One region of the Brevibacillus sp. HB1.4B genome, then DNA from elsewhere that is predicted to be linked to it. Evidence: riboswitches for the same ligand, from Rfam matches in the RefSeq annotation. Region 1 holds a riboswitch; each other region holds the start of a gene.
What was found. A riboswitch is a leader RNA that binds a small molecule or an ion and turns the genes downstream of it on or off. The one in region 1 is predicted to bind cobalamin.

Region 1 (10,083 bases):
TGTCATCGAGGTCCATATCATCCAGATGCACACCGTATTCTTTGTACACGGAGTACGGAGCAAACACAGTCAATGGCTTATTTTCTTCAGCCAGCTTGTAGAACACGTTTGGTACGATCAGGCCGATGGACAACGTTTTGATGCGTGCTTTTTCATCCGCATTGATCTTTTTGCAATCGAGAAACTCGTTGATATCCCAACCGAAGATGTTGTAGTACGCTGCACCCGAGCCTTTGCGTTGCCCCATTTGATCTGCGTAGGAAAACGCATCTTCCAACAGCTTGAGAACGGGCATAACACCTTTTGCTGCGCCCTCGACGCCTTTGATCGGCTCTCCTCGTCCGCGGAGCTTGGACAAGTTCACGGCCACACCGCCGCCAATTTTGGATAGCTGCATACAAGTTCCCAAAATAAAGTTGATGGAGTTCAGTGAATCATCCATTTCGAGCAAGAAGCAGGAGACCATTTCTCCACGGCGGCTTTTGCCTGCATTCAGGAAGGTTGGTGTCGCTGGTTGCAAGCGTTGATCCATCATGGATACTGTCAAACGCTTAGCGAGCTCAAAGTCACCTTGTCCAAGGGACAGTGCCACAACGGCCACCCGGTCTGGATACTGCTCTAAGTACATCGATTTATCGTTCGTTTTCAACGCGTAATCTTTATAAAATTTGGAGATAGCCATGTACGAAGCAAATTGAAAATCAGCGTCATAGGCCAAACGGTAAACTTCATCGACCTGCTCAACAGTGTATGTTTCATAGACGTTTTCATAGAAGTCATTCTCGATCAAATAGTCCATGCGCTCTTTGACACTGCCAAAAGTCATCGTATTGGACTGCACTTCTTCCATGAAGACCGCAACCGCTTCCCGATCCTTTTCCAGTTGATAAAATCCGTCATTGCCACGCTGCATCAGTTCGTTGTTCAATTCAATATGCCGCAATTGCTGCCACCCCACTCGTAAATTGTTCCACGTCACGGCCGGTACCGGACAGTTCAAATTTAGAAATCACCGGAACGCCATATTGGCTCGCGATCGTATCCGCGCTTTTGGCAAAGCTGGTTCCCCAGTTGCGGTTACCGCTGGCGGATACTCCCCGCAGATGGACATGATTTCGCTTCAGGAACGTCGCCACCTTCTCCGGCACTTGTCCGAATCCCGTCGTGTATGTTATCAAAATGAATGGCTCGTCTAGCACCATATCTTGATCAATTTCCACATGTGGCAAATTAATTTTGTTGACGAATCTTCGGACGTTTCCTGTTTTTGAATCATAAGCGATTAGCATGTCCCTCATCCTATCCCCTGCTATTTTTACTCTGTATGTATGTTATTTAGCCAAAGTAAAAGCGCATCCGACGTTTACATGCCGAATGCGCGTGATGACTTCCATCTAGCAATTCGCCAATACGAATTGCGCGCTCGAACACTTCCCTATCTCCCGTAGGTTAAACAGTGCAAGCGGTTAGGCAGGTCTCCTGGCTTTAGGATCATCGCTCCATTTTCACCTTCCCAATCCCTCAAGATCAGTGGCATTCTTTCGCAAATGGAACTCTCTCATTACAGTGGCGGGACCGCGTCGGATTCTCACCGACTTCCCTATTAAGTCTACCAAATCTGGCTGGTAAACACCTCACCGCATCAATATGTAGTTGGTAAAACTTACTTTACCTCAATATATCGTAGGAGTCAAGCTCAGTATGCGCTCTTTTCGAAAACTAACTATTCTCCTTTTTCGGCTATTGCCAATCTCTGGTTCTCGTTCATATAATAGATTTTGTGTGCGTTGGTTAGCGTTGGAAAGATTGGAGAGTAGCCCTCATGAAAAGCACCGACTATCAACCTGTCGTCATTCCTCGTTCTTACAGTAAAATCATGACTTATCAAGAGCGTGACTATCACATTTTTGTAAGTATACCTGCCGATCCCCCTCCGGAATCAGGCTTTCCCGTCATATATTTGCTAGATGGCAACTCTGTTTTTGCAACCATGACCGAAGCGATACGAATACAATCACGTGGCCCTGAACGAACTGGCGTGTATCCTGCTATCGTCGTCGGGATTGGGTATCCAACGGACGGTCCGTACCATCCTGCCCGTTTCTTTGATTACACGTATGAAGTTCCCGTCACAGAGCTTCCTGGCAACCCACAAGGAGCCGACTGGCCTCAGATGGGGGGAGCAGAGCAGTTCCTCACCTTTTTAGAGGAGGACCTCAAGCCGAGTATCGAAAACGACTTCCCCATCGATCGGACGCAACAAGCGATTTTTGGACATTCGTTAGGTGGCTTGTTTGTCTTGCATGTACTTTTGTCGAGACCACACGCTTTTCAGCGTTATATAGCTGGCAGTCCTTCGATCCATTGGAATGAGAGCGTACTGCTTGCGAAGGAGAGTCAATTACCGAGCCTGCTGACAGATGACCTCGACGTCCATGCACTCCTCACCATCGGGGAGTTGGAAAACGATGGGCGATTCTTAGTCAAAGAAAAATCTCTGGCGATGATCGAACGATTGTCCTCCATGGGCAAAGGTCAAATCAAGGCTTCCTTTAAAGAATTTGCTGACGAAAATCATTCGTCCGTCTTGCCCGTCTTAATTTGCCAAGGACTCAAATTCGCTACGAAAAAAACTGCCCGCTAATAACGGGCAGTTTTTGTTTATCATGATTCGCTCGCTTACTGCAGAGATAACACTTTGGTGATTTGGGGCAGCTCTTCGATGGCAGATACAATCGTCGGTGTAATCTCTTCATCGGTCACAGAGATAAGCAGGGCATTCTTCCCTTTTTGCTCACGCGATACATTCAACTTGGAAACATTGATTTGATGTTCGGCCAGTTTTCGTGAGACATCATAAATCACACCTGGATAATCGATATGGCGAACCAACAATCCATGGGCACCTGGAGGTATGCGACACGCACAGTAATTGATTTCACTGATGTACACTTCTCTCCAATCTTGCGCCAAGGTGTACTTGTTCGCTCCTACCCGCAACACCGCCAAATGATTCGCATATTCACCGGAGCTATGTTGGACAGGAACCTTCGTCCCTAGTCCTTCCACTAACTGCGTTGCAATTTCCTCTTTATTTTCATGAGCAAGAATACTTAATTGTGCACCCGCTAACTCTGGCTCGAGTCTTTGAATCAGTTCAGCTAGTTCACGCAGTCCAGCATATTGGGTCATGTGTTGCCTTCACTCTCCCAGTCAGGTTTATCCTTGTTTTCACGGCAGAATCCAAGCTTCCGGCTCTTTCTTGATAGAGGATTCGTTATCAGCACGATACCAAGCCGTCAACGTTTGTCCATCTTTCGTATAGTAGATTCGGTAGATGGTATTGCCTTTTCCGCTATTGGTAAAAGGACTTTCCTCCTTCGGAACCGCTGTCACTCCACCCGCAACTACAGCCCCGCCGTTCTCCTTGATGACGTTTTGGATCGTCGCCATATGCTCTTTACCCATGGAGGCCATCCCAAAATAAGAGATGATCGCCAAGAGAACCGCTCCCGCCAAAAACGAAACGATAATCACTTTTGATTTTTTCGTAGCATCCACCGAGTGCTTCCCCCGTCTATCTTAGTTCTCTTTATCAACTAAGCGTACCTTGTCAATCGTACCGCCACCCAAGCACACTTCCCCATCGTAGAAGACGACAGCCTGACCAGGTGTTACTGCTTTTTGCGGCTGGTCAAAAATGACCTCCACGTTTCCGTCCTCCAGCAGGTGAATAGTTACTCCCTGATCTGGCTGGCGATAACGGAATTTCGCTGTACAAGTAAATGTTTCGGAAGGCTTTTTATCACTCGTCCAGCTAACGTTGGTTGCCAAGAGGCTCTTCGAGTACAGACGGATATGATCAGAGCCTTCACCTACGATCAGGACATTACGCTCCAGATCTTTGTCTACAACAAACCAAGGCTGTCCGCTCGTGCCATGACCTCCACCTATTCCTAAGCCTTGTCGTTGACCCAATGTATAGTACATCAGTCCGTCGTGCGTGCCGATGATTGCTCCTTCTACGGTCTCGATATTTCCTGGTTTGGCAGGCAAATAGTTTTGCAGGAACTCACGGAAGTTGCGCTCTCCAATAAAACAGATCCCTGTACTATCCTTCTTTTTCGCTGTATAGAGTCCTGCTTTCTCTGCGATCTCCCTTACTTGAGGTTTCGGGAGATGACCAATCGGGAACATCGTTTTGGAAAGCTGTTCTTGGCCCAATACATTCAAGAAGTAAGTCTGATCCTTGTTGTTGTCAGCGCCACGAATGAGTTTGTATTCGCCATCAATGTGCTTGACCTGCGCGTAATGGCCGGTGGCAATATAATCCGCCCCAAGATCCATGACCTTGGCAAGAAGCTCGCCGAACTTGATTTCACGGTTGCACATGACATCCGGATTCGGTGTACGGCCTCGTTTATATTCATCCAAAAAATACTGGAATACCTTATCCATGTATTCTTTTTCAAAGTTTACCGTGTAATATGGAATGCCGATCTGTTCACAGACGCGCCGGACATCCTGGAAGTCTTCTTCCGCCGTGCAGTGGCCGAATTCATCGGTATCATCCCAGTTTTTCATGAAGATGCCGATGACGTCATATCCCTGTTGCTTAAGCAGGTAAGCCGTCACGGAGGAGTCGACTCCGCCGGACATGCCGACAACGACGCGTGTATCTTCTGGTCGCTTCATAAGTCTTTCTCCTCTTATTCAATTTGTACCATTACAGATTACCATGTTTCGCAAAACAAATCATGTTTTGTTACACTTTTGCCCAATAGAATGAAAAAACGCCTGACGCATAGTTGGCGCCAGACGTTTGGTAGTAAGGTTAAGCCTGCGAAGATTCATCCTTGATTTCCGCGCGATATCCCTCGATGCTTTCTTCACGACGCTGATTTTTTGCTTCGAGGTTTGTTCTTTCCTCCTCGGAAATCTCGCCAGCATTAGCCGCTAGGTAAGCTTCGGACTCACGAATGTTCTCTTCCGTATTAGAAATCATGTTTTGCAGCTTTTCTGCGTTGTCAGAACGGTCATCCGGCTTCGCCATGATCGATACGCCTCCTACAAAGGGTTATATGCAACACCTTTACCATTGTGCGCCAATCATGGTTTCTTTATGTACCCGTGTTATAATAGAAGAAACGGATTAAACGAAAAAGAGGGTTTCCCCTATGGCTTCCTTAGATTTGCTGGAAAGAAAGCTGCTTCGGATCATCTCTGATACAGATCCCGTCCGCCTGAAACGACAATGGGTGAAGGGGCAAAAGGTACCTGTATCCGAAGTGGAACAGCGCATGCGAATCGATCTTCTCTTGCGCAGACTCGACAAGCTACCTGAGGCCAAGCGCCAAGAAGTGCTTGCGCTACTCAAATGGTTTAACTGGTAGAGATTAGCGGATGGACGTTCCCAGACGCCACTGGCCGTCTATCCGATTCAATTGCTTCATATCCATAATCGCATCTTGATTCAGCGGTCCATAGATGTGCGGATACAGCAATCCATCCTTCGCTGCCTCGTATTTGACTTCCGAAGTCGTTTTGGTTTCATCGACAACGAGTACATACAACTCCTCGTCAAACTGTGCGTAGACGCGGTTTGCTACCTTTTCAAGCAGCTCGTCCCCTTTTGTCGCGTGAATAAAGCCTTCCTGCTCGTAATCGCGCGGTAAGTAGTGATCCTTGTCCATCCACTTTTCCCAATATGCTTTTGGTACCATGCAGTAAATGATAGAGTTTTGCATGTTTCTCCTCCAAATTTGATTATTTTTTTGGCATTGCTTTGTTCAGGTGACGCATAGCTTTATCATAGAACATCTGGTCCATCTGCCCTTGATCATATCGCCATTGAATGAAGTTACGCAGAGAGTGCAAATCCACCCAAGCATCCTTCGCTTGCGGATTGCGGTCAGGTACGTCTCCTGTTATTTCACCCTCGTAGACAAGCTTCGCCATCTCGGTTGGGTGCATGCCGATCTGATAAGCGATTTGGTGTAATGCGATTTTCATGGAACCTCCCCTTGCTTTCGCATGGATACATCTTATCTTCCGTCTATTGTGCCAGTCTTTTCGAATGATGCCAAGCCCCTAGCACTACTCCCAAAGGTTGTACCTTCCTCCTTACGTTTTGCTACAATGAACACAGTATTACAAGGAAGGGGCAGTATCCCATCATGTCAAAACAACGAGATCAACTACAAAAGAGATGGTTCCAGCGAAAACGCATCTGGATTCCCCTGCTTATCATCGCATTCCTGTTTCTGGGTAACAGCTCTTATCTTGCAAAAGAGCCAGAAGGGGAGCCTTTTTTACTTGCTCACCGCGGGATGGCACAAACCTTTCATATGGAGAACATCACCAATGAAACTTGTACGGCAGAACGGATTTATCCACCGGAACACCCGTACCTGGAAAATACGATTCCTTCCATGAAAGCCGCTTTTGATGCAGGCGCGGACATCGTCGAGCTCGACGTGCAATGGACCAAAGACAATCGATTCGCCGTGTTTCATGACTGGACGCTCGACTGTCGGACAAATGGAACCGGTGTGACGAGAGATTATACCTTGACCGAATTACAACAGTTCGACATTGGCTACAATTACACAGCGGATGAAGGGAAAACCTTTCCCTTCCGTGGAAAAGGGATTGGTATGATGCCCTCTCTCGATGATGTGCTACAAACTTTCCCTGATCGCTCCCTGCTTATTCATATCAAAAGCAATGACCCACTTGAGGGGAAAGCGTTGGCGGATGTTTTGGCAGCATTGCCCGCTGAACGATTGGCACAGCTTTCTGTTTATGGAGGTGACAAGCCAATCGAGATACTGAAACAACAAATGCCAGAGCTGCGTGTCATGTCCAAAGCATCACTAAAAAGCTGCCTCATTCCGTACATGGCAGTGGGTTGGTCAGGATATGTGCCCGATGCCTGTTCACAGACTCAACTACATATTCCCGATCAGATCGCCCCTTGGCTCTGGGGTTGGCCGAATCGTTTCATGGCAAGAATGGAAGCAAAAGACACCCGCGTGATCTTAGTCGCAGGCAGTGGAGAAGTGTCGCAAGGCTTTGATGTTCCGACTGATTTAAAACGAGTGCCCGCAAGCTTTACAGGGGGCATATGGACGAACCGGATTGATCTGATCGGTCCAGCCTTTCACGAAAACGTAGAAAAATAATGAAACGATTCTCTAACATATTCGTATATACTTATACGGAATAGACTTCCAACCTAACTAGGAGTGATTGATATGCTCAAGAAGCTTTTGAAAAATTTACTCGGTAATCACTCATCTTCGCACAAGTACCGGAAATACAGCAGCAGCGATTACAAACATCGCAGAAAATACAGCTCTAGTAGTAATCGGTACGGACATTCCCATCACGGCAGCTCTCATTATAAAAGAAAGCGTTCCAGCCGTAGCTTCTTCAGTAGTTAAACAATTGTTTAACAAATGAGCTGACAACAAAACTCCGCTAAGCGCTAGCGGAGTTTTTTCATTTAACGAGACATGATTTCTACGAAACGATCAAGTGGTAATGCATGTACGGTTCTGTTTTTCTGGCCTTGTATCGTTTCCGCCATCAGCATGGAGTTCAGGATCGCTTCCTTGACCGCTTCGATTGCTGCTTCAAACAGTGCATCCAGTTGTTCGGACGGAAACATTTTCATTGTGCTCATTTGCTCGTCGCCATATGAATAGCAATTTCCTGTGGAAAAGGTCAGAAAGAAATCACCGCTGCCCTCCTCGCCAATCGCACCGAGCTGTGCCATCGCGAGTGACGCTCGCTTGGAAATGCGCTTGCATTGTGTCGGCAAGAGAGGCGCGTCTGTCGCAATCGTGACTAAGAAAGAACCATCATTTTCTGGTGTTACCCACGGCAAAGGAACTTCATTTTCGGAGATCATCTGGCCCACAGGAATGCCATTCACTTTCAAATCCTGTCTTCTGCCAAAATTCGTCTGCACTAATGCCCCAACAGTAAAAGTGCCACATTCAGTCTCGACGATGCGTGAGGAGGTTCCGATTCCGCCCTTGAATTCAAAGCAGATCATCCCGGTACCTCCGCCTACATTGCCTTCCTCGACATTTCCTGTATGCGCCTCTACAATCGCTTCTTCCAAATCCTCATACTGAATCTGCGTCTTTTCGAGATCACTTAACCAACCATCCCATGTCTCCGCAACGATTCCATTAGAAAACGGTTCAAGCCCCTCGATTTTTCTCGTCGCACGAGCAAGATGGTGATGTGCCAGCCCTAGCAGATGGCTTCCCGTAAATACGATCGGTGTCACAAGCGTACCGGTCTCTTCTATCCAGTGACTTCCCGTAAACTCTCCCGTACCGTTAAAGGAGAAAAAACCAGCAGGAAAATGCTGCCCCTCCAATTGTCCGTCGTTGGGAACTATCACCGTGACACCTGAACAAACGTCTTCCTTGTGAATCGTTTTGTGGCCGACTCGCACTCCTTTTACATCTGTAATTGCATTATACACACCTGGGGTACCCGTCCCAATCAATACGCCACATTCTCTCGCTCGTTTTCTCGTCATGTTACTCTCCTGTCATTTTTGAATCTTCCCATAATAATGGTGTTGTAGAAATTGCCATCGGAAAGAACTTTGTCGCCTCTGAGTACCCCTTCGATTTCAAAACCAAAGCGTTTGTAAAGCTCAATGGCTTTCTCATTCGTTTCCATCACATTCAACGTCATTTTGGTAATGTGGTTGGCGTCTGCCCAGGCAACTGATTCTTGCAAGAGATTTTTCCCAATGCCATAACCCCAAAACTCTTGTAAGACGCATACACCAAACTCTACTTTGTGTGCAAATCTGTTTAAGTAAACACCTGCACATCTGGAAAACCCGACAATCCGATCCTGTACAACCGCAACTAAAAACAAGTTTCTTGGACTTTCTGCATCCCTATTGATGATGTATTCGAATCCTTGCACATCGATGAAAGCCTCTCCTCTTTCTCTGTCCAAATTTTCAGTCTCTCCATCGATTTGCAGTCGCAATTCCGACAACTGTTCTGCATCTGTTTCTATTGCAGAGCGAATCGTGTAGGATAACCCGTTCACAGAAAGTAGTTGTTCGCTGATTATCATCATTTATCTCCTTTGGTAAAATTTCGGTCTTTTATTCTATCATAGGTAGCAATCTTTGTGAATCTTCTCTCTTCATACTAGAAAGAGGAAATTACATTGTTTACATAACATTTATTATGTTCATTTATACGCCTGACTGTGGATATGCTACAATAAGGGAAAGGAGCGTGCTCGCATGAATTTTTCCAAATCATTTTATTATACGGTCGACCATTCCAAGGTAGAGGAATATAAAAAGATGCTTGATCTAATGAAAGTCCCCTACATCGTGGAAGCACCGATCGTCTTGCTAAATCAAGGAGCGAATGAATACTCCTTCGTTTTTCCTAACATGTCAGGTCGTCTTTATGGAATGGTGAGCAAGTTATTTCAAGCCGATGGGAAGCCATATCCGAAGAATGAAACATAGGCAAAAAAAAGGACCCCATGATTGGGTCAAATAGGAAGTGGAGAGAATGCATGCTATGTAACATATTCTAACACGAAAAGAACGAATGTCAACCAAACTTTCGAATTTTCTGTGTTTTTGCGTTAGGTTTTATTACATATAGACTTGGGTTTTTGTGCAAAAAAGAAAGAAACCCTGCATGAGTTGAATTTCATGTAAGGTTTCTAAACGCACAGCTATGCATGGACATTGATAATTTTCTCCATCTCGATCCATTGACTAATCGTTTGGTTTGCTAATTGAACACGCCTGGCCTTCGGGTCTACCCATTTGACCACACCCCACATGCTGCACGTATTCCCCCGCTCCCCCTCAAAGGACACACACCAGCTCACATTCAATGGATAATTTTCTCTTCCCGAATCTCGTAGCATGTACATAAATGCCTCTCTTTCTTTGTCCGTTACTTCAAGATCGCCGTTAGCCACGCGTTTCCACCCGCCTCATCCTGTGTGAGAAATTGTATTTCCATTATAGTGATTACGAACACAAGTTCGCAACCTTTTTTTCAATTCCTC
Region 2 (10,083 bases), on a different contig from region 1:
CTGGCGGCCTCTTACTAACCAGGCAACCAAAAACAGTGGGATATCCAGTAAAAGCATCACCATCGCTGGCGACAAGTCAAAGGCGTATTTCGCCAATAACCCCAAGCCAACAAACCCACCTTCAGACAAATGGTTCTGAAAGTTAATGTGATAATACGCAAAAGCAAGTAAACAAGCTCCAAACAAAATCATACTGTAACGCTTAGATAACTGCAGCGCTCTCCTCATCACGGTTTCCTCGCATTTTTGTCGGTTTAGGCACAGACGACCAACCGACTACCGAGGAACATCGAAAGTATAAGTCGCTACTCATACAAAGGGCCTCGCTTTCGTAGTAGGTTAGTCGCCTTCAGTGACGATCGACTACTACGAAGCTAGATGTAGGAGAGGTCAAAACGTTTCCAGATCGTCCTATGGGGACGCATGGTATCCTGATCCCTTCCATGGCTTTTCTTGTATTATATCACAAAAAAGGTGAAAAGACGATTCGAAACCGTCTTTTCACCGAGTTAAAATCGGAAAGCTTGTCCTTTTAGCTCAACTGGAATCCCTGCTGTGACAAGAAAAACTTGATCGGCAACGGCTGCAACGCGTTGATTCATCAAGCCCGCCAAGTCACGGAACTTACGGCCTAACGGGTTTTGCGGGACGAGTCCGTCGCCTACTTCGTTTGTCACCAGTAAAACTGTCCCTGGGTAGTCTTTTAGCTTTTTGACCAGCCTATCCACCTGCTGGAGCACTTGCTCAAACGTCTGCTCCACTCCATCATGCAGCAGCCAATTGGACAGCCAAAGGATCAAGCAATCAACCAAAATCACTGTCTGCTGTTCTTGTATGTTTTTTTGTGCCCCGAGCTTCGCGAGCCACTCTGTCAATGCTTTCGGCTCCTCGATCGTTTGCCAAGGGAAGCCAGACTGCAAGCGGCGGTCTCGATGGTGCAAGATCCGCTCTTCCATTTCCTCATCCGTGATTGGTGCGGTCGCTATGTAAACACCCGAGGAGCCCAAATGAGCCGCGTATTTTTCGGCAAACGTGCTTTTTCCGCTGCGTGCTCCGCCTGTAATCAGTACGATCATACTTCTTTCTCCTTAAACAACCTCTTATACTTGCGATTGCAAAATAATTTGCGGCAAATGATGAACAGGATGCTCCATGACAATCGGTCTGGTTCCGTATACAGCCTCTATTCTGTCACTTTGCAAGATGTCTTTTGGTGCGCCAACGCTTATCTGCTTTCCTCTGTGCAGCATCAAAATACGATCGCAGTATAGGGAGGCTAGATTCAGATCGTGCAGCACAGCGATGACCGTCACCTGCGTCGTCTTTTGCCATTTTCGCACGATGTCCATGAGTTGAATCTGGTACCCGATATCAAGGTAGGTCGTGGGTTCATCGAGCAACAGCACCTGAGGTCTTTGGATCAATGCCTTCCCCAAAGCTACGCGCTGCTTTTCCCCACCACTCAACTGATCCAGTGTGCGCTCTTCCAAATGTTCAAGACCGAGCATCTGTACGATTTCATCAATGAGCGATGCGACATCCTGCTTCTCTTCCCCTAGCCAATTTTGGTAAGGAAAGCGCCCCATTTCCAACACCTCTCGGACACGAAAGCCGACGGGCGGCAGACCCTCTTGCTCCAGAACAGCCAGTATTTTGGCAAGCTCTTTGCGTGGATAGGAATGAAGCTTTTTCTCTTGAAGCAAAATGTCTCCTGCATCTGCCTTAATGACACCTGAAATCATTTTCAGCAAGGTAGATTTTCCGCTTCCATTTGGTCCGATGATGCCAAAAAATTCTCCCTTGTCCACGCAAAAATCGATGCCGTGCAAAACAGGCGTATCCTGATACGATTTTTGCAAGTTGCGCACATTGATCATTGCAAACGTTACCTCTTCCTAAAGCGTTTATTTTGCTTCAATAAATAGGCGAAAAACGGTGCTCCCAGAAATGCTGTCACGACACCGAGCGGGATTTCTGTTGGACTCAGCAACATTCTGGCAAGAGTGTCGGCCCACAGCACGTAAATACCACCGCAGATCGCAGACATCGGCAGTAAAATACGATGGTCAGGACCAACCAGCAATCGAACGAGATGCGGTACCACCAGGCCAACGAACCCAATAATTCCCGCGATAGAAACCGCCGCTGCAGTCAGGAGGGTCGAAACGACCAGAACCACTAACTTCGTTCGATCCACATGGACGCCGAGATGCGCAGCCTGCCGCTCCCCCAACGCAAATAGGTTTAAGGAACGCGCATAGCTCACAAGCACCATTCCACCTATGACCAAGTACGGAATCAAGACGTACGTAAAGGCCCACCCTCGAAATGACAGGCTGCCCATAAGCCAGAACACGATCTCATTTACCGTCTGGTCGGATAGCGACACCATAAACGAAACGAGCGAGCCGAGAAAAGCCTGCACCACGACACCAGACAAAATCAGGGTCTCCGTTTGCAGCTTTCCTTGCGTATTCGCGAGTCCGAGTACGATCCATAAACTGAGCAATCCTGTAAGAAAAGCGACGACAGGCGTGCTCCATGCACCCAAAAAGGTGATTTGCAAGCCAAAAAGGATCAAGAAGGCTGCTCCGACAGCAGAACCCGATGCCACGCCCATCGTAAACGGATCTGCAAGCGGATTGCGCAAAACGCCCTGAAAGCCCGCTCCCGCAAGTGACAAGCAGGCGCCAATCAAGACAGCCAATACAACGCGTGGAAAACGAACCTTCATGACAATTTGCTCAGATGACTCCGGCCACGTTACGGTGATCCACTCAGACAAGCCAGGGATTTGATGGAGCAGGATGAGCCATACTTGCGAAATGGGGAGTTGTGCCGCCCCCATCGAGATGCTGATAACTATTGATGCCAGAAGGACGAGACAACTAACTCCTCCCCATATGAACAATCGTTTCTTCATTTTATTTCACCAAGTCAGGGTAAATCGCCTTGGCTACTTCGATTAAGCCTTGTGTAATACGCGGACCAGGGCGAGACAAAATATTTTGGTCCATGCCAAAGATTTGTTTTTCACGGATCGCCTTCATTTTATCCCAGCCATTGCGACTCGCGATCATATCCTCTAGCTTGATGCCCGTCTTTTCATCGGTAATTCCGCTCGCATACAAAATGACGTCTGGATCGTTTTGCAAAATCTTTTCTTCACTGATCGGATTCCACCCTTCGGTGTCGGAAGCAATGTTTGTTGCTCCAGCCAGGGTGATGAGTTCGTCCATGAATTCACCTTTTCCGACTGTCCAGCCTGGGGAAAATTCCAGGTATACCTTTTTCTTCTCTTCCGGTTTTACATTTTTCACTGCTTCTTGAACGTACGCGATGTCTTTCTTCATTTGCGCGACGACTTTTTCGGCTTGTTCCTGTGTGTTCGTGATAACTCCCATCGCCAAAACATTGTTTAGGATGTCATCCATCTTTGTCGGATGGGTAATATAGACTGGCATTCCGAGAGATTTGAGCTTGTCAGCCACTGGCTTTTCCATCGAAATCCCACCGACGACCATATCCGGCGTTTGAGCGAGAATGGCTTCTTCATTTGGTTTGACGACTCCGCCAATTTTCGGTTTTGCCTTCGCCGCATCTGGATAATCATCATAGTCTGAGACAGCTACGATCCGATCTTCCAAGCCTAATGCGAACAAAATCTCTGTCTCGGCAGGTGATGTAGAGACGATTCGCTCAGGAGCTTTTGCAAAGGTTACTTCTTTTCCTGTTGCATCCTTGACGGTCAATGGATACGTTGTTTGTTTTGCAGGTTGCTCGACCGCATTCTCTTGCGGTGCTGTCTGCGGTGCGCTTGTTTGTCCCCCTGGTGCTGGCTGGCTGTTATCGTTACCCGCACAACCTGCGAGGCTAGCCGCAACTAGTAGTGGGATCATGAATCGCAATGAACGTTTCATATGTAGAACTTCCTTTCTGCATGTCTGATTGACTGTTCCTTCCAATAAAAAAATCGACCCTTGCTTCCATTCGGAAATCAAAGGGTCGGCACCTCAGGGCAAACAGACAGGATGGTCTGCTTCCTGAAATAGGCCGATCCTTTCCGCGAAGGCAACAGGCACTAAAACAAACAGGCAGGTCTCCTGGCTTACGGCTGAGGAACGAGCCGATTTACAGTGGCGGGACCGCGTCGGATTTTCACCGACTTCCCTTTTCACCCGATCTTTTCGTTAAAAAGACGAGGCACCTATTTGCTGTTACGTTTGAAATTGTCACAGTCCATGACTCATCCTACATCATAGCATTCCTTGGATGAAAAAAGAATGACAAACACATAAGCCAATACTTTCTTGCCTGCTAAAAATGAAAAACGCCTGAACAAAAGGTTCAGGCAAATGTAAAGCTTTTGGCAGGCTATTTCCCTCGTTTGTCCAAATAATCGAGAATGCCCATGGAGCATACTTGTAAATCGAGCTTGAGTACTTCGAATACTTCGTGGTCACTGCTGATTCCTTGTGACTGTAGATGATCCGAAACTCGTTCAAATAACGTAAGAGACAGCTCATCGTATGATTGTCCAGCAACAAGCGCTGTCTTTCCTTCCGCCACAAACACGGGGAGCCACTCGCGTATTTGGCGGTACACGTCATCTACCTGCTCTGACATCCCAAAATGACCAAAGTAAATGCGACTCAGCTTGTGCGCTTCAAAACGGCTTAGAGACGCTAACATGGCATCCGGGTCAAACTGATTCGGCGAAGTAGATGGCAGCACGAGGTGTATGCCATCCTTTTTAAGCTGTGGATAGAGTACACCTGCCGTATCACCTGTGAACATGCCGCGGCTTACTGGATCGTAGATGCTGAAGTGATGATTGGCATGCCCTGGCGAATCCAGAAACTCCAATACGCAATTCTCTCCGATCTTTAGTGTATCTCCGTCCCCACGAATCAAAATCCGTTCCTCGAGAACAGCCTCAATCGGATCAAACAATCGATCAAAATCATCATGATACACCGCTCTCGCGCCTGCGATCAGTCGGCTCGGATCTATGAGATGACGTGCACCTTTCGGGTGGACAACGACCTTTGCGTTCGGACAATCCTTCAGAAACAGTCCTACTCCTCCTGCATGATCCAAGTGAATGTGCGTCACGATGATGTATTTGACTTGTTCCGGCTTATAACCGAGCTTGGCGAGACCGGCCTTGATGTATGGGACGGAGGGGCTTGGTCCTGTTTCTACCAATGTGAGCTCCTCTTCCGCGATTACATACGTCCCCGTGCGTTCCGCCCAGCCCATATCGAAACCGTCTATTAAATGGATGCGTTCCCCTAAGTAAATTGGCTCTGTTGCTTGCATGTAAATACTCCTCCTTGTCAAAAGTCTCGCGTTGCCATTGTGTTGGAATATTTACACTTTACCATCTATTTTGTAGGGATTGGGGATGAATCACACAAATTCTTCATATTTTCATGATAATATGAGGGCAGCAAAATCGATTCCATTATCTGGAGGGGTGCAAAAATGGGTCAACTTTTTTCTGAATTACGACCTGAGCATGAGAAATTTATCAAGAAGCAACGGATGTTCTTTGTTGCCTCTGCTCCAATGGACACAAATGGTCACGTGAATCTTTCACCGAAAGGGTACGATTCTTTTCGCATAGTATCGCCTAACGAGGTCGCCTATTTAGACCTGACTGGAAGTGGAAACGAAACCAGCGCTCATCTGCAGGAAAATGGCAGGATTACTCTCATGTTCTGTGCGTTTGAAGGCCCCCCTCTCATCATGCGCCTATTCGGCAAAGGAACGGTTATTCTCCCAGATACGCCTCGGTGGAATGAGCTCGTAAAAGACTTTCCGCTTCTGCCCGGCGCTCGTCAAATCATTACCGTCAACATACAGGAAGTAAAGACCTCTTGCGGCTGGGCTATCCCTTTCTATTCCTATTCAAAAGAACGCGACACCCTTCAGAAATGGACCTTGGCGAAAGACGAGCAAGAACTGCTTGATTATCAAAAGGAAAACAACGTAGTAAGCATGGATGGATTGCCAACCCCATTGGGGCAAAAGCTTTTTCCCGCAGTAGGTGGAGATAACTAAAAGTAAAACGAAAAGAAGCTGCCCTCTCGCAGCTTCTTTTTTTAAATCTCTTTACTTACTCGTATAAATGACCACTGCATCTTTGAGAAACTCGGCAACACCAGGCTGTTCCTTGTCGTAATAGGCCGTGAAGCGCGGGTCTTCGACGTACATCTGGGCAACACCTGCGTGCGCATCTTTGCTGTAGCTGTCCCAATAAAAGCTCAGCCATTGACGGTGAAGATCCGCTGCTTTTTGCGCCAATTCATGAGCAGGATCACCTGTCGAAAAAGCCTGCGCCAACGTCTCATGCAGTTCTTCATTCAACTTTTCAAGTGTAGCGTACTCCTGCTCGGTCATTCCTTTGATTTTCAGATTGGATTTGTCAACCTGGTCACTTCCATATTTTGAGCGAATTTCTTCTCCGTACTGGGCCTCGTTGTCGTCAATCAACTTTTGCTTGAAGCCTTCAAATTTTTGTTTGTCACTCATCGTTTTGGTCCCCTCTCTTTGTGCTAATGTCAAATCGACATTGGCGATTAACGCATCCAATTGCGTTCGCCTTTCCAGGAGCTTCTCGCGGTGCTCCCGCAGTGCCCGTTCAGCATCAAAGGTTGGTGAATCCAGGATCTCCTTGATCTCCTCCAAGCTCACCCCCAGCTCGCGGTAAAAAAGGATTTGCTGCAATCGATCAACCTCTTGCTGTCCGTAAATGCGATACCCTGACGAATTGACTCTCGCCGGCTTGAGAAGGTCAATTTCATCGTAGTATCGGAGCGTCCGGGTGCTGACACCCGCCAGGAGTCCTAGCTTTTGCACCGTATATTCCATGTTCATTCCTCCTGACAAATTGATCGTACACATTTACGGACCGTCAATGTCAAACACATTTTCATCAAAAAATTAGCGTTACTCTATTTTCATAATTTGCTAAAATATAGAGAAAGCCATACAAGGGGGGATTTCAATGCTCTATGTCTTCGGCTTCATTGTAGCGGTACTCGGTGCCGGATGGGGATTAACAGGTCTGCTTAGTCTCAAAGCGAGAGATAAACATGCCATCACCCATTACAGTGACGATGCTTATAACCAGCAAACCTTGTTCCAGATGCACAACAACCCTGACCAAGGCATGTAAAATAAAAAATGGCTGCCCGCAACTTGTGCATGGGCAGCCATCTTTGTTTCTTACAGAGCTTGGAATGTATCAGTCAATACCGGTACGATTTGCTTCTTACGGGAGACAACGCCCTTCAGAACAGCTTTGTTGTCCACCAATGTTACTTGGTACGCTTTTTCTACTGCTTGAGTTGCGCTGCCGAGAGCGATCGCAACAGAGTCGTTATTCAAGATATCCGTTACAACAAACACGAACAAATCCAAACCTTTTTCAGCGATGTTTGCATTCATAGCCGCTTCCAGTTCTCCTTGGCGTGCAAGTACATCATTTACGTCCACCGCATTTACTTGCGCGATTTCTACCTTCGCATTACCCATTTGGAACTCTTTTGCATCCAACGTGAGCAGTTGTGCGATTGTTTTGTCGCTCAGGTCTGCTCCCGCTTTGAGCATGTCCAGACCGTATGCTTGCAAATCAACACCCGCGATTCCAGCCAGCTCGTGTGCAGCAGCTACATCTTGCTCCGTGCAAGTTGGAGATTTCAACAGCAACGTATCCGAAATGATAGCAGAAAGCATCAAGCCCGCCATCTCTTTTGGAATGTCTACGCCGTTTTCTTTGTACATTTTCTTCAAAATGGTTGTGGTGCATCCAACAGGCTCTGCACGGAAGTAGAGAGGATTGCTCGTCTCAAAGTTCGCAATACGGTGATGGTCGATCACTTCTACCACTTGCACTTGCTCAATATCATTCGCGCTTTGTTGGCGCTCGTTGTGGTCTACAAGGATGACTTCATTTACTTCATTCGCCACTGTTTCTACGAGGCGTGGCTCTTTTACTTGGAAGTAATTCAACACAAATGCTGTTTCGCTGCTGATTACACCCAGGCGAACAGGCTCTACATTCGCGCCCAATTTTGTTTTCAAGTCAGCATACACAAGTGCTGAACAAATGGAATCTGTGTCTGGATTTTTATGACCGAAGATTAATTTTTTTTCCATCATCCATACTCCTTAATCGTAATTTGGCGTCAAAATTATACCATAGCTTAGAGGATATGCCCAAGATACATTATAGGTTCAAATTGGATCGTTGGAAATAAGGTTTTGAAGATCATTCGGAAATAAATGGGAGGCGAAGTGAAATGAGAGTGATTGGATACACCTGTGCAATTCATCCGAGGTAATGGTGATCGTGAAGTCGTACTCACTTTTGACGGTGTGGCTCTGACCTTGGAAATGTCCGATTCTGTGCGGGAAATCACGTCATGGGTTGCGGAGCAATTGAGCCGCTCTCATTGTGACTTTCTGGCACAACTCCCACTTACCTACACGTTAATACGAGAGGATTACGAGGACGTACTTTTCTGCCACGCCATTCCCACCAATGATGAAGATATTTTCACTCCCCTTACATCGGATGCAATCGTTGCCACTTACTTTGAGGGGACACAGCAACGAACAGTCATCTGTGGTCATACACATGTCCAATTTGAACGTCGCCTTGGCGATTTACGTATTCTCAATGCTGGAAGTGTGGGCATGCCGTTTGCCGACAAACCAGGTGCATACTGGTTACTGCTTGATGGTGACAGCTACGAACATCGCTTTACACCCTATGACGTAGAGGCAGCCGCAAAACAAATCGCTTCCACGAACTATCCGCAAGCCCAGCAATTTTCCGAAGAGAATGTCCGAAAGATACCTACGGCTCAAGAAGCAATGGAATTTTTAGAAGCCCTGGCACAAAAAAACCGACCCTTTACAGATTAATGGGTCGGTTGAGAAAGATAGCGGAATCGATTAATCGTCCCAGTCTACATCCAGTACAGCACCTGTTGTAGCGGAAATCTCCAAATCTACTTCCTGTCCTTTAGCCGTTTTCACTTCCACTTCATACACATAGTGGTTATCGTCTTCATCCAGCTTGATGGATTTGATGGTGCCGCTCACTTTAGCCAAAGCGATTTTTTTCGCTTGCTCTACACTGATTTTCACTTGTTGTTTGTTCCACTGATCGTCGTTGTCGTCGTCATGATCATCGTCGTAATCGTGGTCAACTGTTTGCCACACCTCACCAGTCATCGCATCGACGTAAACGTCAAATTCTTGGTGATTGTTTTTGATCTCTGCTTTGTATACGAGAAAACCGTCCTCGTCATCCAATTTCCATTCAGTAATAACGCCAGACTGTGCCTCCCGAACTTTTTTCAGTGCTTTTTCAGGCGTGATGCGCACGAGCTTCGCCCAGTTGTGTTTCACATCATCGTCGATTTGCAGGTAGACGGTAGAAGTGTTCTTTTGCGGTACGCTGTAATATTGATTGCTATGTGCAAAGGCTGTTACGCTGAGGCTCCCTACAATCAGTGCTCCTACCATGGTCATGACTACTTTTTTCATATGATCTCGCTCCTTTTTGCGACTGGTTTTGTTTGATCTCCTTTATCATAAAAAGGACAGATGAAGGAAAAAAAAGAGAGAGATTAGAAATTGATGAGAAAATAGATGAGACCTCTTACAGAATTCATGATTGCCGGTGAGCCACAGCGATTAACAAAAAGAGCGAGTGTTTTCTACTAGCAAAAACGATCCATTTCGGCTGTAAATCGACGCAGATGGAACACCCGCGCTTTTGCGTGCTTTCCGCTTTTATCCGTATAATAAAAGCAATCGAGAGGTCAACAGCCGACTCGATGACATACGAAAGAGAGCGTGAATGGCAGTGTAATACATATCGTTTCTAACTACTTTCAATTTTTCTTACATGAGAAGGAGAAACGATTTTTCCGTGGAATCACCACTTTTGAAAAACATCTTTTTTTGAATCTATTTTATCGTCACCATGCAAACGGTCGTCATGTCCGTTATGACCTTGGAAGTGAAAAACCCAGCACGTATCCAATTGACTACACAAGCAAC
Region 3 (10,083 bases), on a different contig from region 1:
GACTTCGTTCTCACAAATGATCAAGTCAATTGGCTGCGCTGCTTCGCGCACCGCCCATATCCACGCTTGCTTTTGCCCTGCAGGACCTGTACCTTCGATGGACAGGTGACGTTGGTAGTGCCCTCCACTTTCCGGAAACACGACTTGATCGCTCTCCCAGTCGATTTGCTCCCATTCCGGTAGCTTTTGTGCCAGGGTGAGGAGAGGCAATTCGTAGACTGCTTCCCCTTCAGCCAGTTTGGCAAACAGACCGTCCGTCGCTCTGCTCGTATCCCATCCTGTACTCCGATGTCGAACTTCCCCATCCTCAAAGCGTATATCAGCTACCTTGATGCCGGATTGATAATAGCCAAAAGAAGCTCGTTTATGCCCAGTCTGTGCCATCCGCCATTCCTCCTGTTATCTGATCTACTTCCACACTTCCTGATACACTCTGAGGAAATTACCACCCAAGATTCCTTCGATTTCTGCATCCGTGTACCCGCGTTTCATTAGCTCACGCGTAATTTCCGGAAGTGACGCATGGCCTTTTACTACATCAAATGGCATCTCTTTGGTTTTGGCAATCTTGTCCAAGGGCAAATATTTCGTCAAATCATCGCACAGGTCAAGGCCTATACCGATGTGCTTTGCTCCAACAAGCTTTTTCATATAGTCAACATGATCAATCAGTCTCTCAATAGTTGCGTCAGCGCTGTTAGCCGCTGTAAACATGCTAAACGCATTCAGCCCGACAAGTCCGTCCTTTTCCGCAATCGCTTTGATCTGCTCATCTGTCAGATTGCGCATCGTCGGCACGACTGTTCGGCTGTTGGAATGAGATGCAATCACGGGCTTTTCAGCAATTTCCATCACGTCCCAGAACCCTTCGTCATTCAAATGGCTCACATCGATGACGATGCCCAGCTTTTCCGCTTCCTCGATAAGGCGCACACCGAAATCAGTGATGCCCCCTTTTTTCCCTTCGCGTACCGGTGCAAAAAAGCTGCCGTCCCCAACGAAGTTGCGCCGACTCCAGACAAGCCCCATCATCCGTACTCCGAGCTCATAAAAGACACGCAAGAGACTCAGGTCGTTATGCAGTGGCTCTGCCCCTTCCAACGACAGAATGAACGATACTTTTTGCTCCGCTCTTGCCCGTTGCAAATCATCCAGATTTTTGGCGATGACGATGTGCTCGGGAGACTCTGCCGCTTCTGCATGCATAGCGCTGATCTGGTTGAGTGCCTTGCGCAGACTCATCTCTGGTACAAACGCATCCTCTACGAACACTGCTGCTACGATGGAATGCACGCCACCCTGCTGGAACCGTGGCAAATACTCTGTCTCGATCATTTTGGTTCGACCGTATCCACGCTGAATCTCCACATCCATCAGCAGATCAAAATGCCCATCTAGAACGTGAACACCGTCATGAAATTTGCGCGCCTGTTCTCTCGTTACTTCCGTCATACGGGTCATCTCCCATCTTGTTCTATGGATTTTTCTTATCGAGATAGTTGTAAACCGTGAATTTGGATATATCCAACAAATCCGCGACGTATTGCACGGCTCCTTTGATCAAAAAGAGACCCATTTCATCCAACTGGTGGATAAATTGAATCTTCTCTTCTTTTTGCATCAGGGCGATTGGTTTGCCTGTTCGTTTCAGGCAATCGTCTATCATTTGCTCCATTAAAGTCCCGACAGTCGGAGCGAAGTTCTCTTCCGCTTTTTCTGCCTCACGCTTGTCTTGGATCACCATCATCGATTCGATGAATGATTGCGCCATTGCGAGATGAGTGATATCAAGATTGATGCACAGACTGCCAATGACTTCTCCTTGCTCATCCTTGATGTAAATGGAGCTCGATTTGATCTGTTTGCCTTTGATGGTGTCGTTGCGGTAGTTGAGGTCAAAAGCTTCTTCACTGACCTTCGCCGTACGTAGAGCTTGCAGTGCCAAATTCGTTACCGGCGAACCAATTTGCCTGCCACTGACATGGCCGTTGGAAATGGCAATGATCGATGAGGAAATATCGCCTGTCAGATCATGTAACACCACTTCACAATGCTCGCCAAATGTCCGTGCCAGTCCCCCTACTACCGGAATGTAGCTTGCTAATATCGGATGTACGTTTTTCATATTACCCCTCGTTCACTTCCACAATCATCTCAATTTCGATCGGATTGTTAAACGGAAGAACAGATGTCCCAGCTGCCGCTCTCGCATGCTTACCCGCTTCACCAAAAATTTCGATGAGGAAATCAGAAGCTCCATTAACCACCCGCGGCTGCTCGTAGAAATCAGGGGCGCTGCTGACGAGTGCGAACAGCTTGACAATCCGTGTGATTCGATCCAAATCACCAATCTCGCTTTTCAAAATGGCTAGCAGATTCAGAACCGTGACCTTTGCAGCCTCGTAGCCCTGCTCGATCGTCACATCCGATCCGAGCCTGCCTAGATATATCGGGTTTCCATTTACATAGCACCCAGCACCGGATGTATAAATGACATTGCCAGTCTGTACACATGACACATAGTTCGCCATGGTTGGAGGAACTGGCGGCAACTCATACCCTAACTCTTTTAAACGCTGCTCTACTTTGGACATAAGACCATCACCTCGTCATCAATTTCATCCCTTTCTTTAACCATACTATTCTGTAAATTCTTCTTCAACAATTTTTTGTATGATAAAAAATTTATTTGAAATCCTTATACTGTAGCCTTAACAAAAAAGGACGCCGACTAGGCATCCCCTTATGAAAATCACAGAAAACTCAACTCCGCCCCTATCCGTTGGCTCCACTCATTACCTTCTGGATAGATGGTTTCACACGGATCGCTTCCGAGTAGAAATACACATGTCTTTTGCCTGTAATGGGATGGGTCGTCACTTCTGTCTCTACGCCGAAAACATTCCGAATCAGCTGGGGTGTCAAGACTTCCTCCGGCGTCCCTGAGGTAACGATTTCCCCCTCACAGATCACGTACAGACGATCACAGTACATCGCTGCGATATTGAGATCATGCAACGAAGACAAGACCGTAATTCCCAGCGTTTTGACCAGATCCATGACCTGCAATTGGTATCGAACATCCAAATGATTCGTCGGTTCATCAAGGACAAGAAACTCAGCTTGCTGCACCAACGCTCTGGCAATCAGCACCCGCTGCTTCTCCCCACCCGATAAACTGAAAAAGCTGCGATCGGCATATGTATGCATCCCTACCCGCTGTAGCGCATCTTCACAAATTCGAGCGTCTTCTGCGTTATCGGACTGAAACAGCCGTTTATGCGGAGCACGTCCCATATTCACGATTTCGGTTACCGAAAAATCGAATTCAACAGAGGACTCCTGCCGTACTGCCGCCATTCGCTGAGCGTTTTGACGTGAGGTTAACTTATACACGTCGTCGCCATCAAGCGAGATCCATCCCGAACGCGGCTTCAATACGCGATAAATGCTTTTTAGCAATGTGGACTTCCCACTGCCATTCGGCCCGATCAGCCCCACAAACTCTCCAGAGCGCACCTCCAGACTGACGTTGCGAAGGATTTCCTTTTTCTCCAGTTCGACCGATATATTCTCCACCAACAAATTCATCGTCCGCTACCTCCAAAGGAATAAGAACTCCGCAACATCAACCAGATAAAGAATGGACCTCCACACAGCGCTGTCAAAATACCAATTGGCAGCTCTTCCGGTGCAAATGCGAGCCTGGCGACTACATCAACCCAGATTAGAAATATCGCGCCAAATAAAGCGCTGACAGGAAGAACACGTCTGTGATCTGATCCGACCATCACACGGACGATGTGGGGCATCATTAATCCGACAAAACCGATTGATCCCGCGATGGACACGATTACCCCCGTGAGAAGTGCCGTGATCACCAGGAGAAGCTTGCGGAATTGTACCGTATTAACCCCCAATGTCCCCGCTGACTCCTCGCCCATCAGCATCGCATTCAACGAGCGGTATTGGGCCATTAAGACGATGAGACAGATGACGACAATCAATGTAGGAATAGTCAGGTACTCCCATTTCCCGCCAGCCAGACTTCCACTTAACCAAAACAGGACCGTCCCAATTCCATGCTCATTCGGCGCTGAAAAGACAAGGAGACTGGTAATGGCAGACAAGATCGCAGATATCGCAATTCCAGCCATGAGCAGGCGTACTGTGGAGTTTTGTCCTCCGATACGGGATAGCGTAAAAATGAGAATGATTGACACAAGGGAGCCTGTAAAAGCGCCAAAGGATAGCGCATACTGCCCGTACATGCTGAATGCTCCGAATATAATGACCGAGGTAGCTCCAACCGAAGCACCTGAAGATACACCTAACACATACGGGTCAGCCAGGGAGTTGCGAACCAACGACTGGATCGCTACTCCCACGACAGACAGACCTGCGCCGACGATCGCCCCCAAGAGTACACGCGGAAAGCGAATATCCCAAATAATCGTTTGCTCCCCTTTGGACCAATCCACCTCAATCCATTGGGTCAATATCGGAATTTTTGATAAGGCGATTTTCCATACCGTTGTCGGCTTAATCTCCACTGATCCCAAGGTAACTGCGAACGTAATCGAGAGGAAGAGTCCGACCAGTAGAGTAATGATGATATAAGGTAACTTGATCTGTTGCAGTGTTATTCCCTCCCTTAAAAGGGGTGTACTCTATTTGAATTTATCCGGGTAGAGTCCTTCCGCCAAAATTTTTAGCGCAATCGGTGCTCGAACGCCTTCAGAAGCCGCGGACAATGGCAATACCATTAGTCGTTGATTTTTAATCGCCGGGATATCCGCCAGTTCTTTTTTGGTCAAAAGGAAATTGCGTTTTTGCTCAACGGTTCTATCACCGTAGTCTACGATAATAATCACGTCAGGATTGCGACTCACTACTTGTTCCCAACTGACCTCTGCCCAACCCTTTTGAATGTCATCAAAAATGTTCTTACCACCAGCAGTCTTGATTAAGGACGTCATGTAGTTGTTGGCTGCTGTGAATGGTTTATCTTCTCCGTTGTCGTACACGAATACTTTAAGCGGCTCGTCCACTTTGCCAATTTTACTAATCGTTTGATCCAATTCACTCTTCATTTTATTAATCAAATCATTGGCTTTGTCTTCCACACGGAAAATGCGTCCAATATTCGTAATGTCTGCAAACACATCGTCGATTGTCGGGCCAGGCATGCTAGAAGACGCTTGCAGATACGATTTGATGCCGACCTTTTCCAAATCCTGCATCGATCCTACACCCTTTTCGCCGAAGCCGCTTTTCCATCCGGCGTACACGAAGTCTGGGTTCGCTGCCAGCAGCACTTCTTTCGTAGGATACTTGTCAGACAGTACCGGAATCTTGTCGTAATCTGCTTTTAACTCTGGAAGGATTTTATCGTCTAGGTATGCAGTTCCGACCATTTTATCAGCCAGGCCCAATGCCAGCATGATTTCGGTAACGTGTTGGTTCAAAGTCACTGCACGCTCAGGTGCTGTTGGATAGGTCATTTCGATGCCATTATTGGTTAGTGTTACAGGCTTGCTCTCTGCTGCTGGTGCAGCCGTTTGTTCGGTTTTGGCTGGAGCCTGTGTTGTCGTAGTGGAGCCGCATGCCGAAACCAAAAGCATGGCAGCTGTCATGATACCGAAAGCTAGTCCTTTCATTACTGTATGTGGTTTGTTTGTCTTCAACATCTGTAATCCCCTTCTCTGTATGTATATGATGAGTTGAACGAAATCCTCCACAAAAAAAGCACCCCCCATTTCAATCGGGAGGTGCATGACAAACGTAGATATAGCTATAAGCAGGCACAAAGGCGCCGTTTCATAGGCTGTTTCCACATCTGCCCCATCCTCGTGGGTCGATTGTATATGATCGCATGGCAGGTCTCCTGGCTTACGAATCAACACACCCAGCTACCTTCCCATTTTTTGTCTCGCAAAAAACAGTGGCTATTCGCTAGTTGCTCCTCGTTACAGTGGCGGGACCGCGCCGGTTTCTCACCGGACTTCCCTTTTAAGCTGACGGCATATGCCATCTAGCACCATTCGATACGTATTCAATTTTTACGATTTATTCATTCATTGATAGTAGTCAGTTTTTTCGGGAACTGCGTGAGAATTTCAACGCCCGTTTCCGTAACCAATACATCGTCTTCAATCCGCACTCCGCCTACACCTGGCAGATAGATGCCTGGCTCGATCGTAAAGACCATCCCTGGACGAAGCACTTCTTGGTTCTGGCTGTGAACAGATGGATATTCATGTACATCCATCCCAAGTCCATGCCCAAGACGGTGCATGAAGTATTCTCCGTAGCCTTTTGCGGTGATGACATCGCGAGCGGTTTTATCCAAATGCGCAAAAGTCACACCCGGACGAATCTCAGCAATGGCCGCTTCGTTGGCAGCCAATACTGTCTCGTAAATTTCTTGAAGCTGAGCACTGATCTCGCCTACAGCAAAGGTACGGGTAATATCGGATACATATCCGTTGGCTGCTACCCCGATATCAAACAAAAGCAAGTCGCCTTCTTGCACCTGGCGCGTTCCTGGTTTCCCGTGTGGCAGTGCCGACTTCTCCCCTGCCAATACCATGGATGTAAAGGACGGACCTTCGGCACCCAAGCGCTTCATCTGGAATTCCAGCTCAGCTACGATTTCTGTCTCGGTCATGCCTGTCTTGACTTTTTTCAGGGTCTCCCGCAAGGACTCCTCGACCAACTGAACAGCGTGCTTCAAACGCTCCACTTCATCCGCCGATTTGATCAAACGCATTTCACGCAGTGGCTCTTCCACATCCACATAGCTCGACGCCAGAACAACTTGTCCAAGTGCTTCATAGCGCTCGACAGTCATATGACTTTTTTCAATACCGAGCTTCGTCAAGTTCGCTGGCAACACTTGCTTGAGGATTTCATAGGGGTTTTGGATATCCGTATGTGTATGGATATCTTGAACGAACGAAGCCTCTGCGGCTGCCTCACGATCAAGAGCAGGTACAATCAAAGAAGGTTTTCCCTCAGCAGGAATAACGAGACCCATAAAACGTTCATGCGGGTCTGTAAAAAATCCGGTCAAATAGTAAACGTGCTTAGGGGAGGTAATCAACACCGCGTTCAGCTCTTGCTCTGTCAAAAACGTGTGGAGCTTCGAAATGCGCTCTTGAAACAACTTCTTCACCCTGCTTTCACCAATTATTCTATTGCGAGAATACCACTTCCCCATCAAAAAAAGAAGAGTTCAAATGAAAAATCTACTTCATATCGGACAACCTAAGGGTGGGGTGAAAATGAAAATGGAACAAATACTCGTCCATCAGGATGGCAAGCAGTTTGCTTTTCACATATCGGGAAAAGGCCAGCCGTTATTGTGTATCCATGCGCCATGCATCGGCTCTATCAATTTTGTTTATCAGCAAACACTCGCAGATACATATCAGATCATTGTCCCTGATTTGCCCGGACATGGCGACAGTTCACCGATGGAGAAGCCCTTTTCCATTGGGGAGCTGGCAGAACAGCTCCATAAGCTTGTCCAGTCACTCGGCATTGAACGTCCCTTTATTTTGGGGTACTCCCAAGGTGTTTCCATCGCCCTTGAATATTGTCTTCGCTATTCGGATGCTGTAAAAGGCGCCATACTCGTGAGCGGCTTTTCCGAAGTGAATGACCTGTATTTACATGGACGATTTTGGATGGCACAGGCAATGTCGATGCTTCACGGAGTCCCTCTTCTTGCCCGTTCGATTGCTTCCTCACATGTCGCTGACCCAGAAATGCGTGAAAAATGGACGGTACAGGCCTCCAAAACAGATCCCACTAGCCTGAAATACCTTTACGCTGCCGGACATCGTTATCATTGTACGGAGCGTCTGGGCAACATCCAGCTTCCGATTTTACTTGCCTATGGCAAACAAGATCAACGGATGCACCATTATGCGCAGATGCTTACCATGAAATTGCCAAAAGCAAAACTCGAGATGATCCCTAACGTGAAGCATCAAGTCATCACGAAAGCTGCTCCTGCTTTCAATCAGTTGTGCCGCACCTTCATGGAAGAAGCATAAAAAAAGAAAAGACAGAAGGACGGGTACCTCCAGCCCCTTCTGTCTTTTTGCGTTTTGACTAGCTCTTCATACGCGGGTCGAGTGCATCGCGCAAGCCGTCCCCGATTAAGTTAAAGCCGAGAACTGTCAGCATGATAGAGAGCCCCGGAAAAATAACAGTCCATGGTGCTTTCTGAATGTACTGACGTGAATCAGCGAGCATTTTTCCCCATTCTGGTTCTGGCGCTTGTGCTCCCAGTCCGAGAAAGCCAAGTGCAGCTGCTTCGATAATCGCTGTTGCGATCCCCATCGTCCCGGTCACAATGATTGGTGCGAGGCTGTTCGGCAAAATATGCTGCATGATAATCCGGGAATTTTTCATCCCAATTGCCCGTGCGGCCATAACGAATTCTTCTTCCTTCAAGCTCAATACGCGGGCGCGTACTAACCGTCCAAATGTCGGAATGTTAATAATCGCAATCGCAATCAAGGCGTTTTGCAAGGAAGGACCCAAGATGGCAACAACAGCGATTGCCAACAGAATACTAGGAAAGGCAAGCATAATATCAAAGATACGCGAAATAATCGTATCGATCCATCTGCCATAGTATCCTGCCAAAAGACCGAGCAAGGTCCCTGCGAGAACGGAGCCAATGACAGAGAACGTCCCTACCCACAAAGAGATTTGTGCCCCATAAATCACGCGACTAAATACATCGCGACCATTGTAATCTGTTCCAAACCAATGCTCTTCGGAAGGTGGCTTGTTTTTCATCACGAGCTTGCCTTCATCGTACGGATACGGAGCAATCCATGGAGCTAAAACCGCCACAACAATGAAAAACAAAATAATCCCGAAGCCCACCAACGCGAGCTTGTTTTTTCGTAGCGTTCTCCATGCATCCTTCCAAGGAGAGACGACTTCTTCTTGCTTCACTTTTAAAGGTACTACATGTGCTTGTGGTTGTAATTGTGGTTGTGCCATGTCTCTTCGTCCCTCCTTAGCGATATTTGATGCGTGGATCGATATAGGCGTACAGAAGGTCGACCAAGAGGTTGATCAGGACGAAAATCGTCGCGATCACAAGGATACCGGATTGGATAACCGGATAGTCACGGTTTCCAATGGCGGTCACAATATAACGACCGACACCTGGCCATCCGAAGATCGTTTCTGTCAAAACAGCTCCACCCAACAGCAACCCTGTTTGTAAACCAATTACCGTCAAGACAGGGATCATCGCATTCTTCAGTGCATGCTTGTACACCACCCAAAACTGTGCTAGCCCTTTTGCACGAGCGGTTCTGACATAGTCGGCACGCATGACTTCCAACATGCTCGATCGAGTAATACGCGCAATGATCGCCATCGGGATCGTACCTAACGCGATTCCTGGCAGGATCAAATGCTTGATGACTTCCCACAGCTGATCCCAACTTCCAGCGATCATCGTATCCAGTATATAAAAGTGCGTAATGGCCTCTACGGGATTACGCGAATCGTCGCGACCAACTGATGGCAGCCATTTCAGTTCTTGGGCAAACACCCACTGCTCCATCAAACCTAGCCAAAAAATTGGCATGGATACACCAACCAAGGCGATCAACATCGCACAGTAGTCAAACCAGGAGTTTTGCTTCCACGCAGAAAGAATTCCTGCATTTACACCGATAAACACAGCAATCAGCATACTCACAATCGTAAGTTCAGTCGTCGCCGCCAAATAAGGCAAGATTTCATCTGAAATCGGCGCATTCGTTTGTAACGATTCCCCAAGATTTCCGCTCAAAATATCTTTCATATAATCGAAATACTGTATGTACCACGGATTATTCAATCCCAATGCCTCTCGTATGTCTGCAATCGCTTGTGGTGTTGCCTTTTCTCCCAAAATCGTCAAAGCCGGATCACCAGGGATGGCACGAATAATGGAAAAAACGATGATTGACATGCCCACTAAGACAGGAATGAGCATTAAAATTCTTCGAATGCTGTAAGCTAGCAATGCCATCTCCTCGCCTTCCTGCATAAAATAATCGC

Region 2: it holds a riboswitch for cobalamin, as region 1 does, so the genes downstream of both, HP398_RS07115 (ABC transporter substrate-binding protein) here and nrdI (class Ib ribonucleoside-diphosphate reductase assembly flavoprotein NrdI) in region 1, are expected to answer to the same signal.
Region 3: it holds a riboswitch for cobalamin, as region 1 does, so the genes downstream of both, HP398_RS10300 (ABC transporter substrate-binding protein) here and nrdI (class Ib ribonucleoside-diphosphate reductase assembly flavoprotein NrdI) in region 1, are expected to answer to the same signal.

The regions. Positions count from the first base shown of each region.
Region 1 is NZ_JABSUT010000009.1:65,822-75,904, forward strand. Features, by position in the region: gene nrdE (class 1b ribonucleoside-diphosphate reductase subunit alpha) at 1-943, opposite strand, end outside; gene nrdI (class Ib ribonucleoside-diphosphate reductase assembly flavoprotein NrdI) at 930-1,289, opposite strand; cobalamin riboswitch at 1,453-1,652, opposite strand; gene HP398_RS21020 (alpha/beta hydrolase) at 1,823-2,644, shown strand; gene HP398_RS21025 (ACT domain-containing protein) at 2,680-3,192, opposite strand; gene HP398_RS21030 (hypothetical protein) at 3,232-3,561, opposite strand; gene mnmA (tRNA 2-thiouridine(34) synthase MnmA) at 3,583-4,695, opposite strand; gene tlp (small acid-soluble spore protein Tlp) at 4,835-5,053, opposite strand; gene HP398_RS21045 (hypothetical protein) at 5,178-5,393, shown strand; gene HP398_RS21050 (DUF952 domain-containing protein) at 5,397-5,747, opposite strand; gene HP398_RS21055 (hypothetical protein) at 5,767-6,012, opposite strand; gene HP398_RS21060 (glycerophosphodiester phosphodiesterase family protein) at 6,177-7,184, shown strand; gene HP398_RS21065 (hypothetical protein) at 7,257-7,445, shown strand; gene HP398_RS21070 (P1 family peptidase) at 7,508-8,560, opposite strand; gene HP398_RS21075 (GNAT family N-acetyltransferase) at 8,557-9,117, opposite strand; gene HP398_RS21080 (hypothetical protein) at 9,293-9,526, shown strand; gene HP398_RS21085 (YolD-like family protein) at 9,742-9,993, opposite strand.
Region 2 is NZ_JABSUT010000002.1:535,944-546,026, forward strand. Features, by position in the region: gene HP398_RS07095 (YitT family protein) at 1-231, opposite strand, end outside; gene cobU (bifunctional adenosylcobinamide kinase/adenosylcobinamide-phosphate guanylyltransferase) at 510-1,076, opposite strand; gene HP398_RS07105 (heme ABC transporter ATP-binding protein) at 1,101-1,877, opposite strand; gene HP398_RS07110 (FecCD family ABC transporter permease) at 1,886-2,923, opposite strand; gene HP398_RS07115 (ABC transporter substrate-binding protein) at 2,925-3,920, opposite strand; cobalamin riboswitch at 4,077-4,226, opposite strand; gene HP398_RS07120 (MBL fold metallo-hydrolase) at 4,375-5,322, opposite strand; gene HP398_RS07125 (pyridoxamine 5'-phosphate oxidase family protein) at 5,488-6,066, shown strand; gene HP398_RS07130 (MerR family transcriptional regulator) at 6,118-6,876, opposite strand; gene HP398_RS07135 (hypothetical protein) at 7,013-7,183, shown strand; gene HP398_RS07140 (manganese-dependent inorganic pyrophosphatase) at 7,234-8,166, opposite strand; gene HP398_RS07145 (metallophosphoesterase family protein) at 8,320-8,937, shown strand; gene HP398_RS07150 (PepSY domain-containing protein) at 8,968-9,564, opposite strand.
Region 3 is NZ_JABSUT010000003.1:489,272-499,354, reverse strand. Features, by position in the region: gene HP398_RS10330 (CocE/NonD family hydrolase) at 1-384, opposite strand, end outside; gene HP398_RS10325 (dipeptidase) at 409-1,452, opposite strand; gene HP398_RS10320 (helix-turn-helix transcriptional regulator) at 1,475-2,125, opposite strand; gene HP398_RS10315 (RidA family protein) at 2,127-2,594, opposite strand; gene HP398_RS10310 (heme ABC transporter ATP-binding protein) at 2,776-3,591, opposite strand; gene HP398_RS10305 (FecCD family ABC transporter permease) at 3,588-4,646, opposite strand; gene HP398_RS10300 (ABC transporter substrate-binding protein) at 4,671-5,690, opposite strand; cobalamin riboswitch at 5,861-6,060, opposite strand; gene HP398_RS10295 (M24 family metallopeptidase) at 6,074-7,168, opposite strand; gene HP398_RS10290 (alpha/beta fold hydrolase) at 7,242-8,063, shown strand; gene HP398_RS10285 (ABC transporter permease) at 8,122-9,027, opposite strand; gene HP398_RS10280 (ABC transporter permease) at 9,044-10,054, opposite strand.